One region of the Pseudomonas sp. GW821-FHT09C08 genome, then DNA from elsewhere that is predicted to be linked to it. Evidence: predicted binding sites of a transcription regulator. Region 1 holds the regulator's gene; each other region holds the start of a gene.
The links. Region 1 encodes sigma-54, which starts transcription at its own class of promoters, with help from an activator protein. Its sites were predicted from a motif close to ANTGGCATNNANNTTGCTNT; they were not measured.
Positions count from the first base shown of each region.

Region 2: the regulator sigma-54 is predicted to act here: its motif matches at 2,364-2,383, upstream of AC07OJ_RS15690 (circularly permuted type 2 ATP-grasp protein).
Region 3: the regulator sigma-54 is predicted to act here: its motif matches at 1,589-1,608, upstream of AC07OJ_RS16865 (flagellar hook-length control protein FliK).

Region 1 is NZ_JBWKPG010000007.1:237,508-242,006, reverse strand. Features, by position in the region: gene lptA (lipopolysaccharide transport periplasmic protein LptA) at 1-430, shown strand, start outside; gene lptB (LPS export ABC transporter ATP-binding protein) at 430-1,155, shown strand; gene AC07OJ_RS23810 (RNA polymerase factor sigma-54) at 1,354-2,847, shown strand; gene hpf (ribosome hibernation-promoting factor, HPF/YfiA family) at 2,923-3,228, shown strand; gene ptsN (PTS IIA-like nitrogen regulatory protein PtsN) at 3,239-3,703, shown strand; gene rapZ (RNase adapter RapZ) at 3,706-4,499, shown strand, end outside.
Region 2 is NZ_JBWKPG010000004.1:222,100-226,598, reverse strand. Features, by position in the region: gene AC07OJ_RS15695 (alpha-E domain-containing protein) at 1-918, opposite strand, end outside; gene AC07OJ_RS15690 (circularly permuted type 2 ATP-grasp protein) at 922-2,331, opposite strand; gene AC07OJ_RS15685 (ribonuclease E inhibitor RraB) at 2,774-3,115, opposite strand; gene AC07OJ_RS15680 (hypothetical protein) at 3,329-3,565, opposite strand; gene AC07OJ_RS15675 (START domain-containing protein) at 3,669-4,274, opposite strand; gene AC07OJ_RS15670 (YkgJ family cysteine cluster protein) at 4,317-4,499, opposite strand, start outside.
Region 3 is NZ_JBWKPG010000004.1:478,411-482,909, reverse strand. Features, by position in the region: gene AC07OJ_RS16865 (flagellar hook-length control protein FliK) at 199-1,539, opposite strand; gene AC07OJ_RS16860 (Hpt domain-containing protein) at 1,684-2,028, opposite strand; gene AC07OJ_RS16855 (ATP-binding SpoIIE family protein phosphatase) at 2,059-3,777, opposite strand; gene AC07OJ_RS16850 (STAS domain-containing protein) at 3,774-4,079, opposite strand; gene fliJ (flagellar export protein FliJ) at 4,250-4,499, opposite strand, start outside.

The DNA.
Region 1 (4,499 bases):
CACCTACACCGGCGGCGTGATCATCACCCAAGGCTCGATGAAGATCACCGGCAACACGGTGACGCTGACTCGCACCCAATCCGGCGACATCGACGTGGTGACGTCAGTGGGCAACCTGGCTTACTTCGAACAGAAGCAGTCCGCGACCGATACCGGCCCGATGAAAGGCTATGGCAAGACCATCCAGTATCACGCCCAGCAGAATCGCATCGTGCTGATCGACCAGGCCAAGGTGCTCAGCCCTGACGGCAACTCCACGGAAGGTGAAAAAATCACCTATGACACCGTGAAGCAGGTCGCCAACGCCGGCCGCGCCACGGGCAGCAAGCTCAGCGCACCGCGTCCACGCATCGACATGGTTATCCAGCCGAAGAAGAAAGACGGCGCTGCCCAGCCTGCGCCTAAACCCGATGCGAAGAAGGCGAACTAATGGCAACCCTGAAAGCCCAGCATCTGGCCAAGGCTTATAAAAGCCGCCAGGTCGTGCGCGACGTCAGCCTGTCGATCGACAGCGGCCAGATCGTCGGCTTGCTCGGCCCCAACGGCGCCGGCAAGACTACCTGCTTCTACATGATCGTCGGCCTGGTCCAGGCGGACCAGGGTCGCGTCCTGATCGACGACCTCGACGTCAGCCACCAGCCGATGCACGGCCGCGCCCGTGCGGGCATTGGCTATCTTCCGCAAGAAGCGTCGATCTTCCGCAAGCTGTCGGTCTCCGACAACATCATGGCGATCCTCGAGACCCGCAAGGAACTCGACCGTGACGGCCGTCGCAAGGAGCTGGAAAGCCTGCTGCAGGAATTCCATATCAACCACATCCGCGACAACCTCGGCATGAGCCTGTCCGGTGGTGAGCGTCGCCGCGTGGAAATCGCCCGGGCGCTGGCCACTGCACCCAAGTTCATCCTGCTGGACGAACCGTTTGCCGGTGTCGACCCGATCTCGGTGGGTGATATCAAGCAGATCATCCACCACCTCAAGGCCAAGGGCATTGGCGTATTGATCACTGACCACAACGTCCGTGAGACCCTCGATATCTGCGAAACCGCGTATATCGTCAACGATGGCCAGCTGATCGCCGAAGGCGACTCCGCCACTATCCTGGCCAACGAACTGGTCAAGGAAGTGTACCTGGGTCACGAGTTCCGCCTGTAAGCCTGCCTGTTTGAAAAAGGCGGTGGCAGGCCGTTCGCCAAGGTGCGCGGGAGTCAATGAAAACCTCCGGATTTTTATTGTTACCGCGCTCTAGGCAAAGCCCCCGATATCAGGCATATAATTTGCTTATGTTTGGCGCTCACGCGCCCTGTCGTGGATGGCGCATTGCGCCGGCGAATAAGGTGTTAAGCCCCTGCCATGAAACCATCGCTAGTCCTGAGAATGGGCCAGCAGCTGACGATGACACCGCAGCTGCAACAGGCCATCCGCCTGCTCCAATTGTCGACCCTGGACCTGCAACAGGAAATCCAGGAGGCCCTGGAGTCCAATCCGATGCTCGAACGCCAGGAAGAAGGCGACGACTTCGATAATGCAGACCCGCTGGCCGACAACATCGAGCAAAAACCCAATTCCGACGTGCAGGAACCCTCCTACCAGGAAACCGCCCCAACGGTGGATAACCTTGAGGAAGGCGACTGGAACGAACGCATCCCCAACGAACTTCCCGTGGACACCGCCTGGGAAGACGTCTACCAGACCAGCGCCAGCAGCCTGCCCAGTAACGACGATGACGAATGGGACTTCACCACGCGCACCTCAGCCGGCGAGAGCCTGCAGAGCCATCTGCTGTGGCAACTGAACCTGGCGCCGATGTCGGACACCGATCGCCTGATCGCCGTGACCCTGATCGACTGCATCAATAACCAGGGTTATCTGGACGAAACGCTCGAAGAGATCCTCGAAGCCTTCGATCCGGAGCTGGATATCGAGCTGGACGAGATTGAAGCCGTCCTGCACCGCATCCAGCAGTTCGAGCCCGCCGGCATTGGCGCGCGCACCCTCAGTGAATGCCTGTTGCTGCAACTGCGCCAACTGCCAGCCAAGACCCCTTGGCTGGTCGAGGCCCAGCGCCTGGTGACCGACTATATCGACCTGCTCGGCAGCCGCGACTACAGCCAGCTGATGCGCCGCATGAAGCTCAAGGAAGACGACCTGCGCCAGGTCATCGAGCTGGTGCAGAGCCTCAACCCGCGTCCGGGCTCGCAGATCGAGTCCAGCGAAGCCGAATACGTGGTGCCTGACGTGATCGTGCGCAAGGACAACGAGCGCTGGCTGGTGGAGCTGAACCAGGAATCCGTGCCACGCCTGCGGGTCAACCCGCAATATGCCGGTTTTGTGCGCCGCGCCGACACCAGCGCCGACAACACCTTCATGCGCAACCAATTGCAGGAAGCGCGCTGGTTCATCAAGAGCCTGCAAAGCCGCAACGAAACCCTGATGAAAGTCGCCACCCAGATCGTCGAGCATCAGCGCGGCTTCCTGGAATATGGCGACGAAGCAATGAAACCGCTGGTCCTGCACGACATCGCCGAGGCGGTGGGCATGCACGAATCGACGATCTCGCGGGTGACCACGCAAAAATTCATGCATACCCCACGCGGTATATATGAGCTGAAATACTTTTTCTCCAGCCATGTCAGCACCTCTGAAGGCGGCGAATGCTCGTCCACGGCGATTCGCGCGATCATCAAAAAACTGGTTGCCGCGGAAAATCAGAAAAAGCCGTTGAGTGACAGCAAGATCGCTGGTTTACTGGAGGCACAAGGCATTCAGGTCGCCCGTCGAACCGTCGCCAAGTACCGCGAATCCCTTGGGATCGCGCCTTCCAGCGAGCGAAAGCGTTTGATGTGACGGGCGGGCCAAAGCGTTCCAGTGGCAGGCACCCCGGCCTGCCGCTTTATGCACTGGCAACGAAGGAGAAGCTGTATGCAAGTCAACATCAGTGGACACCAGCTGGAAGTCACCAAGCCCCTGCGTGAGTACACCGAGAGCAAGTTGAACAAACTTGCGGGGCATTTTGACAAGATCACCAACGTGCAGGTCATCATGGAGGTCGATAAGCTCAAGCAGAAAATCGAGGCCACCCTGCACGTACCGAATGCCAAGCTCGTCGCCAATGCGGAACATGAGGACATGTACGCGGCGATCGACTCGCTCTACGACAAGCTGGACCGCCAACTCATAAAGCATAAGGAAAAGAATCTGCACCTGATGCAAGGTACAGGTCGTTAACTCTCCCCCCATGATCCGACTTGAAACCATCCTGACCCCCGGCCGTTCCCTCGTGAACGTGCCGGGCGGCAGCAAAAAGAAAGCCCTCGAAGAAATTGCCAAACTGATCCATGGCCAAGTGCCTGAATTGGATGAGCAAGTTGTCTATGAGTCGCTGATCGCCCGTGAAAAACTGGGTTCGACCGGTTTTGGTAACGGCATCGCCATTCCACACTGCCGCCTGCAAGGCTGTGAAACACCTGTCAGCGCCTTGCTGCACATGGAAAAACCTATCGATTTCGACGCCATCGACGGCGCCCCGGTCGACCTGCTGTTTGTACTGCTGGTCCCACAGGCTGCCACCGATGCGCACCTGGAGCTGCTTCGGCAGATCGCCAGCATGCTCGACCGCAAGGAAGTACGCGACAAACTGCGCAGCGCTGCCACCAGTGAGGCGCTCTATCAGGTTGTCCTGGATGAACAAAACGGGCAGTAATCATGCGTTTGATCATCGTCAGCGGCCGCTCCGGCTCGGGTAAAAGCACCGCCCTCAATGTTCTTGAGGACAACGGTTTCTATTGCATCGACAACCTGCCCGCCGGCCTGCTGCCGGAATTGGCGGAACGTGCGTTGATCCACACCGAACTGGCGCAACCCCTGGTCGCTGTTTCGATTGACGCCCGCAACCTGCCCAGCCACCTTGAGCGCTTCCCGCAATTGCTCGAGGAAGTGCGCGCCAAACACATTCATTGCGATGTGCTGTACCTGGACGCCGACGAAGAGACGCTGCTCAAGCGCTTCTCCGAAACCCGCCGACGCCACCCGCTCAGCAGCCCTCATCGCTCGCTGGCTGAAGCCATCGAAGATGAGACCACGTTGCTGGGGCCGATCATCGACCTCGCCGACCTCAAGATCAACACCACCAGCCTCAACCTGTACCAGCTGCGCGATGCCATCAAGCTGCGCCTGCTGAATCAGCCGGAGCCTGGCACCGCATTTCTCGTGGAGTCTTTTGGCTTCAAGCGGGGCATGCCGGTGGACGCCGACCTCGTGTTCGATGTGCGTTGCCTGCCCAACCCCTATTGGAAACCGGAACTGCGTGATCAGTCCGGGCTGGATCAGCCGGTGGCCGATTACCTGGCAGCGCAGCCGGATGTGGAGGAGATGTTCCAGGACATCTCCAGCTACCTGCTCAAATGGCTGCCGCGCTTTGCCGCGAGCAACCGCGCCTATGTCACCATCGCCATCGGCTGCACCGGCGGCCACCACCGTTCCGTCTACCTGACCGAGCG
Region 2 (4,499 bases), on a different contig from region 1:
GTCGCCGAGTTGGCGGACCAGGGGAATAAAGTCGGTCAGCCAGGCGTGCAGGCCTTCCTCGAGAATCTCATCGATAGCGGTAAAGCGCAGGCGCGCGTCCATCTCGGCGGCCAGGCGCTGGGCCGGGCGGCCGTTGAGGCCGGGCAGGCTGGCGAGGATCTGGTCGATCTCTTCGCTGCAGGCGCGCAGCGAACGCGGGACATCGGCACGCAACAGCAGCAGTTCCGCGACTTGCCGCGCGCCGGGGGCGTCGCGGTAAATCTCGGTGTAGGCCTCGAACGACGACAACGCGCGCAGCAAGGCACTCCACTGATAGTAGGCGTGGGCCGTGCCGTCGGTGACAGCTTCGGCGCGGTCGCCGGCCATTTCATAACGTGCATCGAGCAGGCGCAGGGTGTTGTCGGCACGCTCGATAAACGTCCCCAGGCGAATAAACCGGAAGGCATCGTTGCGCATGATGGTGCCGTAGGTCGCCCCGCGAAACAGGTGGGAGCGCTCCTTGACCCATTCGCAGAACCGGCTCATGCCGTAGCGGCTCAAGCCCTGCTGGGCGATATCGCGAATATCCAGCCAGGTCGCGTTGATGTTTTCCCACATGTCCGCAGTAATTCGTCCACGCACGGCATGGGCGCTGGCCCGCGCAGCGCCCAGGCAACTGTAGATGCTTGCCGGGTTGGCCGCGTCGAGGGCGAAGAAATGCAGCAGGTGTTCAGCGTGCAGTTCACCATGACGCTCGCGGTAATCTTCCAGCGTGCCGGTGATCAACAGCGGCATGGCCAATTCATGTAGGCCATCGCCGCGCCCATCCTGGGGCATCAACGACAGCGAATAGCTGACATCGAGCATGCGCGCGAGGTTTTCCGCGCGCTCCAGGTAGCGCGACATCCAGTACAAATCCGAGGCAGTTCTACTCAACATAATTCAATCCTCGACCACCCAGGTGTCTTTGGTGCCGCCGCCCTGGGACGAGTTGACCACCAGCGACCCTTCGCGCAACGCCACGCGGGTCAGCCCGCCAGGCACCACGCGGGTTTCCTTGCCGGACAGCACGAATGGGCGCAGGTCGATATGACGCGGGGCGATGCCGTTGTCGACGAAGGTCGGGCAGGTGGACAAACACAGGGTCGGCTGGGCGATATAGGCGTGGGGCTTGGCCTTGATACGTGCGCGAAAGGCTTCGATTTCAGCCGCCGTCGAAGCCGGGCCGACCAACATGCCGTAGCCGCCGGAACCTTGGGTTTCCTTAACCACCAGGTCCGGCAGGTTGGCCAGCACGTGGGATAATTCGTCGGGTTTACGGCATTGGAAGGTAGGCACGTTCTGCAGGATGGGTTCCTCATCCAGGTAAAATCGGATCATCTCGGGGACGAAGGGATACACCGATTTGTCATCCGCCACTCCGGTGCCAATCGCGTTAGCCAGCACCACATTGCCCAAGCGATACGCGGCGAGCAGGCCGGGCACGCCGAGCATGGAGTCCGGGTTGAACGCCAGCGGGTCGAGGAACGCATCGTCGAGGCGGCGATAGATCACATCGACGGCCTTGGGGCCGTCGGTGGTGCGCATGAACACCCGGTCATCACGCACGAACAGGTCGGCGCCCTCCACCAGCTCCACCCCCATTTCGCGGGCCAGGAAAGCATGCTCAAAGAACGCGCTGTTGAAGCGGCCCGGGGTCAGCACCACCACACTGGGGTTATCCAGGGGGCTGGAGCTTTTCAGGGTATCGAGCAGCAGGTTGGGGTAATGATCGATGGGCGCGATGCGCTGGGCGGCGAACAGTTCGGGGAACAGGCGCATCATCATCTTGCGGTCTTCGAGCATGTAGCTGACGCCGCTCGGTGTCCGCAAGTTGTCTTCGAGAACGTAGTAAGTGCCGTCGCCATCGCGTACGAGGTCGACCCCGGAGATGTGGGAATACAGGTCGCGGTGCAGGTTCAGCCCCTGCATCGCCAGTTGATATTGCTCGTTGGCCAGCACCTGCTCGGCGGGGATGATGCCGGCCTTGATGATGCGTTGCTCGTGGTACAGGTCGGCGAGAAACATGTTCAGCGCCTTGACCCGCTGGATGCAGCCGCGCTCGACCATCCGCCATTCGCTGGCGGGAATACTGCGCGGGATGGTGTCGAAGGGAATCAGGCGCTCGGTGCCCTGCTCGTCGCCGTACAGGGTGAAGGTGATCCCGGCGCGGTGAAACAGCAAATCGGCTTCGCGCCGGCGTTGGGCCAGCAGTTCAACAGGGGTTTCAGCCAACCAGCGGGCGAACTCGCGGTAATGGGGGCGAACCTGCCCTGCCCCGTCGTACATTTCGTCGTAATAAGTGCGGATCATGCCGAACTCCTTGTCACCCGGACGCTTGAACCTTCGCAAGGCCCGTGCCAGCGGCATAAACACTTAAAAATCAGTGCGTTGAATAACCAAAGGGATCTGCTCGCACCGTCCTGGTGCGCAGAATGCCCCGCGCACAGGCGCACGCTTCATCGCAATGCGCGCTTTGGCTATCAACAGCATAGTCAGAGTTGATTTCACTGCCCGGTCGCGCTTGCGGATAATCGCAACCATCTGCTGAACAGGATGCGTCCTACCGCTTCAGCGCAACGCTCTTCCCTTTAGGCCACCCTGCTCGGGTGGCTTTTTTTTGGCTGGAGAAATGCTGTGTAGGTGGGGTGATAGTGAGGTTGGCGACGATGCCGAACCGGGCAGCGATAAAGGCTGGCCACAAACAAAATCGGCCGACCCGAAGGTCAGCCGATACGCTGTGTTTCTCATACTGCTACATGGGTAACCCACGCACCTCCTGCTTGACGCCCCATCCCTCGATAATGCCGCCCAGAGGCTCGACCACCGCCTCGAAGTCCTGCTCGAAGTCTCCTATGCCGTCGTAGGTTGCAAACATGATTTTGCTCAGTTCCAGGTACCAGGCGCCATCGTCGCGCGCGCTGACCTGGGCATTCAGGGATTCCCCACGAAATTCACCCGCAGCCCTGCGCGCCCGTTCCTCATCCGGGAATATGGCGTAGAACTCAATGGGGTGGAAACGCGAGAAGTCGAAGCCGCCTTCTTTCATGCGGCGCAGAACGTTGGTGCTGATGTCTTCTTGATAGGCTGTGCTCATGAAAAGTGCTCCTCGAATTGATGGATAGACTTTCCGTGCTTCCCGAAGCCCACGCCGTACTGGCGTGGGAGCTACGGCAAAAACATCACCGCTGGAAAACAAGCATGTAGCTGACAAGACCAGACCTTAGCGATTCGTTCGCTGATCTCACTTGCAGAGTAGCGCGAAGCTATCACCTCCACCAGAGGCGCTTTAAGTGTGTACAGGGAATATTCAGGCGGCGGGAGAGATGTCGAGGATCTGGATACTGTTCTGGTCTTTGAGGATCTTGACCGTAGGCTCAGGCTTGCGGCCTTCCAGGTCATTGAGGTCCAGTTCAGCGGCGATGGGCACCAGTTTGTTGCGAATCATGTGTGCCGCATCTTCGAGGCTGGGCTTCTGATCGCAGGTGAACTGCTCGACGGACTGAACGCCGTGATCATCAACGAAGGTAATCTGCCACTTTTGCATCGGTGCCTCCTCGATAAAACCCGTGTGTGGGCTTACCACTATCTGGACCTTGAGGGTTCGCCAAACGTTCCACTCAAGTCAGGAGGCACCAGATCAACTGCGCTTATTTCTCAGCGTGTTCTTTCAAGGCTTTCAAGGTGTTGAACGGCGCGTCCACCACAAACTTGTTGGCCAACCACGACGGCACGCTGCCACCTGGCTCGGTGTGCACCTGGTAAGTGACTTCGGTCTGGTTGTCGCCTTTTGGCACGAGCTTCCAGAAGCCATCGACCTGGGCAACCCGTACGTAGCCTTTTTCTTCAGGCTTGTAAGTCGGGACGCCCTCGAGCTTACGGGTCAGCGTGCCGTCGGCCGCCTTGGTCGTGGTGATATGCAGGTAGGAATCCCGGTCCGTCACGGGGAACGGGGCCTTGAATTGGGTGTAGGTCCAGCTCTCGTCGCCTTTCTTGTCGACCAGCTTCTGGGACTTGCACTCGTGGATCCAGGCACAGGCACCGGCCACGTCTTCCTGCAGGGCGACGATTTTGGCCACGGGCGCCTTGATCACGGTCACACCGCGATACGCCTTGTACTTGGAGCCGGCGATTTCGCTCAGGGACACTTTGATACCGTCTTCGTCCTTGGCGACTTGCCAATCCTCAGCCTGGGCAGTGGCAGCAAACACCAGCGTAAAACCGCACAACACAGCCATTCGTTTCAGCGAACCCATTGTTTGTATTCCTTATTGTTGAAGTTCCGATAGTAAAGCCCATCAAGCCGCCGTCATCTGCTCCCACCAGCCGATCAACCGGATTGCATCGGCCTGGTCGGTGCCGCAGACCTCGATATCGGCCTTGAAATCACTGCACACCGCCGGGCGTTCCGGCCGGCCGAACAGCTGGCACAGCTGTTCGACAGACAGGTGCAGGCAGCGTTCGCCGGCCGGTTTGCCGTG
Region 3 (4,499 bases), on a different contig from region 1:
GATTCATAGATCTACGGAAAGGCAAGAGCAAGTGTTATGCCAGAGTTGTCTGGTAATTCAGGAAGAGAGAACACTGCAAATCAAATGTGGGAGCGGGCTTGCTCGCGAAAGCATGTGTCAGTCAGCACACATGCAAACTGACACACCGCCTTCGCGAGCAAGCCCGCTCCCACATTTTGGCCTGTGCCAGGCTCAGGATCAGGCGTAGTAGTCGACGGCGCTGGAGCCGATCACGGTAGACGTCACCGGCGCGACGGCCTCAGCCACATCGCCGTGACTGGCATTGTCGCCGTTGTCGCCGCCGCGCCCACCCGTGCCACTCACGCCACGGGTCTGGGCCTGCTGTTGCTGCTGCTCCTGGCCACGGGACTGGTCGGACACGTTGACGTCGACCTGGCCCATGCCTTGCTGGGCGAACATCTCCCGCAGGCGGCCGGACTGGCTTTCCAGCGCTTCACGCACCACCGGGTGGGCGCTCATGAAGTTGACCTGGGCCTGCTGGTCGGCCGTCATGTTGACCTTGATGTCCAGGCGGCCGAGTTCGGCCGGCTGCAACTGGATCTCTGCCGACTTGAGGTTGGCGCTGGAGAGGTACATCACGCGGTTGACGATTTCGTCGGTCCAGCCGCTCTGGTGCATGGCCAGCGGCGCATTGGTCGTGGGCGGCAGCGCATTGGCGGTTTTCGGCGTGGCGGCCTGGGTCAGCGCGGCAAGGCGATTGGCGAAGTCATCGACGCGCGTGTCGCTGCTGGCTTCCTTGAGGTCCTTGAGACCGCCTTCGATCAGCCCGCTGAAGGCCTTCTCGCCGCCGGAGTCAGTGCTGTCCTTGGTGGCTTGCTGGTCGACCATGTTGGCCAGGCCGGCGGCAAAGTTCTGCGCAGCCGTCGGCTGGTCCTGGGTCGGCGCCGGGGCGGTTTTTGCCGGTGCCTGGCTGCTGGCCGACACATGCCCGCCCTGCTCCATCGCCAGGCGCACGGCCGGCATCGCATCCAGTGGATCGGCCTCGGGGTCAAACGCCGGCTTGGCTTCCTCGGTGGCCGCGATCGGCGCCGCAACCACCGGCTGGGCACTGTCGTCCTGGGCGGCAGCCGCCGGTGCCGGGGTTTGCACCGGTACCGGCACAACCACCGGCGTGACCGTGGCAATCAACGCCGGATCGACCACCGGGTCGGTCGGGGGCTGCTGCACCAGGGTCGGATCGACCGGCGCGTCGTCATCGGTGCTGGCACTGTCATCGGACTTGGCCGGCGGCGTGGCAGGCAAGGTATTGCCGCTATCGGCAACCGCTGGCGTGCTGGCGGCAGGCTTGTCGCTGCTGGCGACAGGCTTGGCAGAGTTGTCGGAAGGCTTGTCCCGTGTGGGCTTGGCCGAGTTGTCGTCGGCCTTGATCGCGGGCTTGGCGCCTTGGTTGGCGAACACCTGTGCGAAGCCAGGGCCCTTGTCCCGTGGGTCCGCATCCACAACCGGCTGCGGGGCGGCGGACGCTTGAGGCTTGGCCGCGGGGGCAGCCTGAAGGAGCGAATTCGGGGCGACTGGCATAGGTAAAGGTCTCCACTGCATGGGGATCGGGGATGCAGTATCGGGAGATAGAGCAAGAGTCGGGCCAGGTTTTACTTGGCTTTGTTTTTGTTGTGTACCTATCCGTTATTCAGGTAACGGCTGATGGATACGTACACCCCCCAACTACACGCCAAACCGCTGCCGCTCGGTCTCATACAACGGCTTCACCAACGCAAACTCATGATCAATCTGATCCACCAGCGCCCCCAGGTCCGCCGAGGACTCAACCGACTCGACCTCCAGCCGCTGGCACAACTGCGCCAGGCGCACCGCGCCGAGGTTGCCGCTGCTGCCCTTGAAGCTATGGGCGATGCGCCCCAGCGCCTTGGCGTCGTCGCGGGCCTTGCGCAGGGCTTCGACGCGCTTCTGGGAATCATCGAGAAAGGTATCGAGCAGCTTGGGGTACTCGCCTTCCATGACTTCCTGCAAACCCGACAACACGTCAGGGTCCAGATGAATATCAACCACTTGCTCGCTCCTTGATCAAGAATCGGCGGATTATGCCAGAGCCCCCCAGCAAAACTCCACGCAGACACTGCGCCCGCCATCGGACCAGCGTACATCGCTGCTCAACTGGCGCACCAGGCTCAGCCCGCGGCCGGACAGACGGTCGATATCCAACGGGCGGGCCAGCACCTGTTCGACGTCGAACCCCGGCCCGCTGTCTTCCAGGCGCAAGGTCATCTTGCCGCCCGCTTCGGTGGGCACCACCTGCACGTGCACGCGTACATAACCGCTGTTCAGCTGCGCCAGGCGATCGTTGCGCTGGCGGTAATACTCGGTAAACCCCTGGGCATCGCGCTTGAGCCGCGAGTCCAGGCCCAGCACGCCATGCTCCAGCGCGTTGGAATACAGCTCGGCCATCACGCTGTAGAGCGCCCCGCTCTGCTCACGCAGGCCGTGGATCTCCAGCAACAGTTGCAGCAGGTAGGGCAACGGGTTGTAGCGCTTGAGGGTTTCGGCGCGAAACTCGAAACTCACCGACCAATCCAGCGGGCACGACTGGCCGCTGTCGGCATACAATGGCCCGGTCGCGCGCAACGACTGGCCGGGCTGCAGGGTGATTTCCACCATGCTCACGTCATCCCGCGCCTCGCCGCGAAAGGCCGCCAGCGCCTGTTCAATGTCCTCGAACAGCCGATCCGGCTCGCGATTGGCGGCGAACACCTGCTGCAAACGCTCGGCGCCAAACAATTGATCATTCGCGTCAGCGGTGTCCAGCACACCATCGGACAGCAGGAACACGCGGTCGCCCAAGGCCATGGGCCAGACTTCGGTGCGATCATCAAAAGCGTCGGCCGAAAGCACGCCCAACGGCAAATGCCGCGACTGCAGCGGCGTGCGCTGGCCACTGGCGACTTCATGCACATAGCCATCGGGCATGCCGCCGTTCCATACCTCCACCACGCGGCGCTGCGTGCTCAGGCACAACAGGGTGGCGCAGCAGAACATGTCCACCGGCAGGATGCGCTTGAGCTTGGCGTTCATCTCGCGCAGGGTCTGCGCCAGGCCATAGCCCTTGGCGGTCATGCCGTAGAACACTTCCGCCAGCGGCATCGCGCCCACCGCTGCCGGCAGGCCGTGGCCGGTGAAGTCGCCGAGCAGCACGTGCATGTCGCCGGACGGCGTGTAGGCCGCCAGCAGCAAGTCACCGTTGAACAACGCATAGGGCGATTGCAGGTAGCGAATGTTCGGCGCGGCATTGATGCAGCCGGAATGGGCGACCTTGTCGAACACGGCCTTGGCGACCCGCTGCTCATGCAATAGATAGTCGTGGTGCCTGGCGATCAGGTCGCGCTGCTGCAACACGGTGGCCTGCAACCGGCGCAGGCGGTCCATGGCGTTGATCTTCGCGGCCAGGATCAGTTGGTTGTAGGGCTTGGGCAGGAAGTCGTCACCGCCGGCATCCAGGCATTGGGCCAGCGCTTCGCTTTCGCGCAGGGAGGTGAGGAAGATAATCGGCACCAGCGCCTCGCCGGCCAGTTGCTTGATGCGGCGGGCCGCCTCAAAGCCATCCATCACCGGCATCAGCGCATCCATCAGCACCAGCTGCGGACGCTCGCGGGCGAACACCTCAACCGCTTGCGCGCCGTTGGTGGCGGTCAGTACCTGATGGCCCTGACGTCGGATGATCGTCGACAGCAACAACAGGTCGGCGGCGCTGTCTTCGGCGATCAATATGCTCAGCGCTTCAGGAACCGGGGCCAGGACGCTCAAGTGAGGTCGAACAATTTGTCGAAGTTGGAAATGGCGAGGATCTTGCGCACGTCAGAATTACTGTTGATCACCTGAACCTCGGCGTTATCGCCACCGGCATGGTCACGCAGCAGCAGGAGCATGCCCAGGGCCGAGCTGTCCATATAAGTGGTGTGCTTCAAGTCCACCACGTAGATCTCGGGCACTTTGTAAAATCGCTCGTAGGCATCACGAAAGGCTTGGTGGCTACCGAAATCGAACCGCCCCTTGATGGTAATCGTCAATTTCGTCCCATCCAGGGATACTTCTGACTCGACTGACATACGACTGCTTCCTTGTCATTGGCAATGTGCAACAAGGTTTAGCAGGCGAAGCGGATCTGAGCAACACGGCGAATCAAATGCGCGAGCGGATTTGCTCGCGAAAGCAGCCTGCCAGCACCACAGATGCAAACTGACATACCGCCTTCGCGAGCAGGCCCGCTGCCACATTTTTAGAATTGGGATTGACGCGGCAGACGCTGGGACAGTTCGTCGAGCAGCTTCTGCTCACGCTTGTCTTCGATGGCCCGCGCCTCGTCGATGTAGCGCTGCACCAGTTTGCGCAGGCCTTCGACCCGCGCAAACGCCGCTTGCCAGCTCTCGCGGGCTTTATCGAGATTGTTCTGGTGCCAGGCCAGGCTCTGGCGCTGTTGGCCGACGGCGGTTTCCAACTGGTTGAGAAAGCCCTGGTAGCCCATCAGC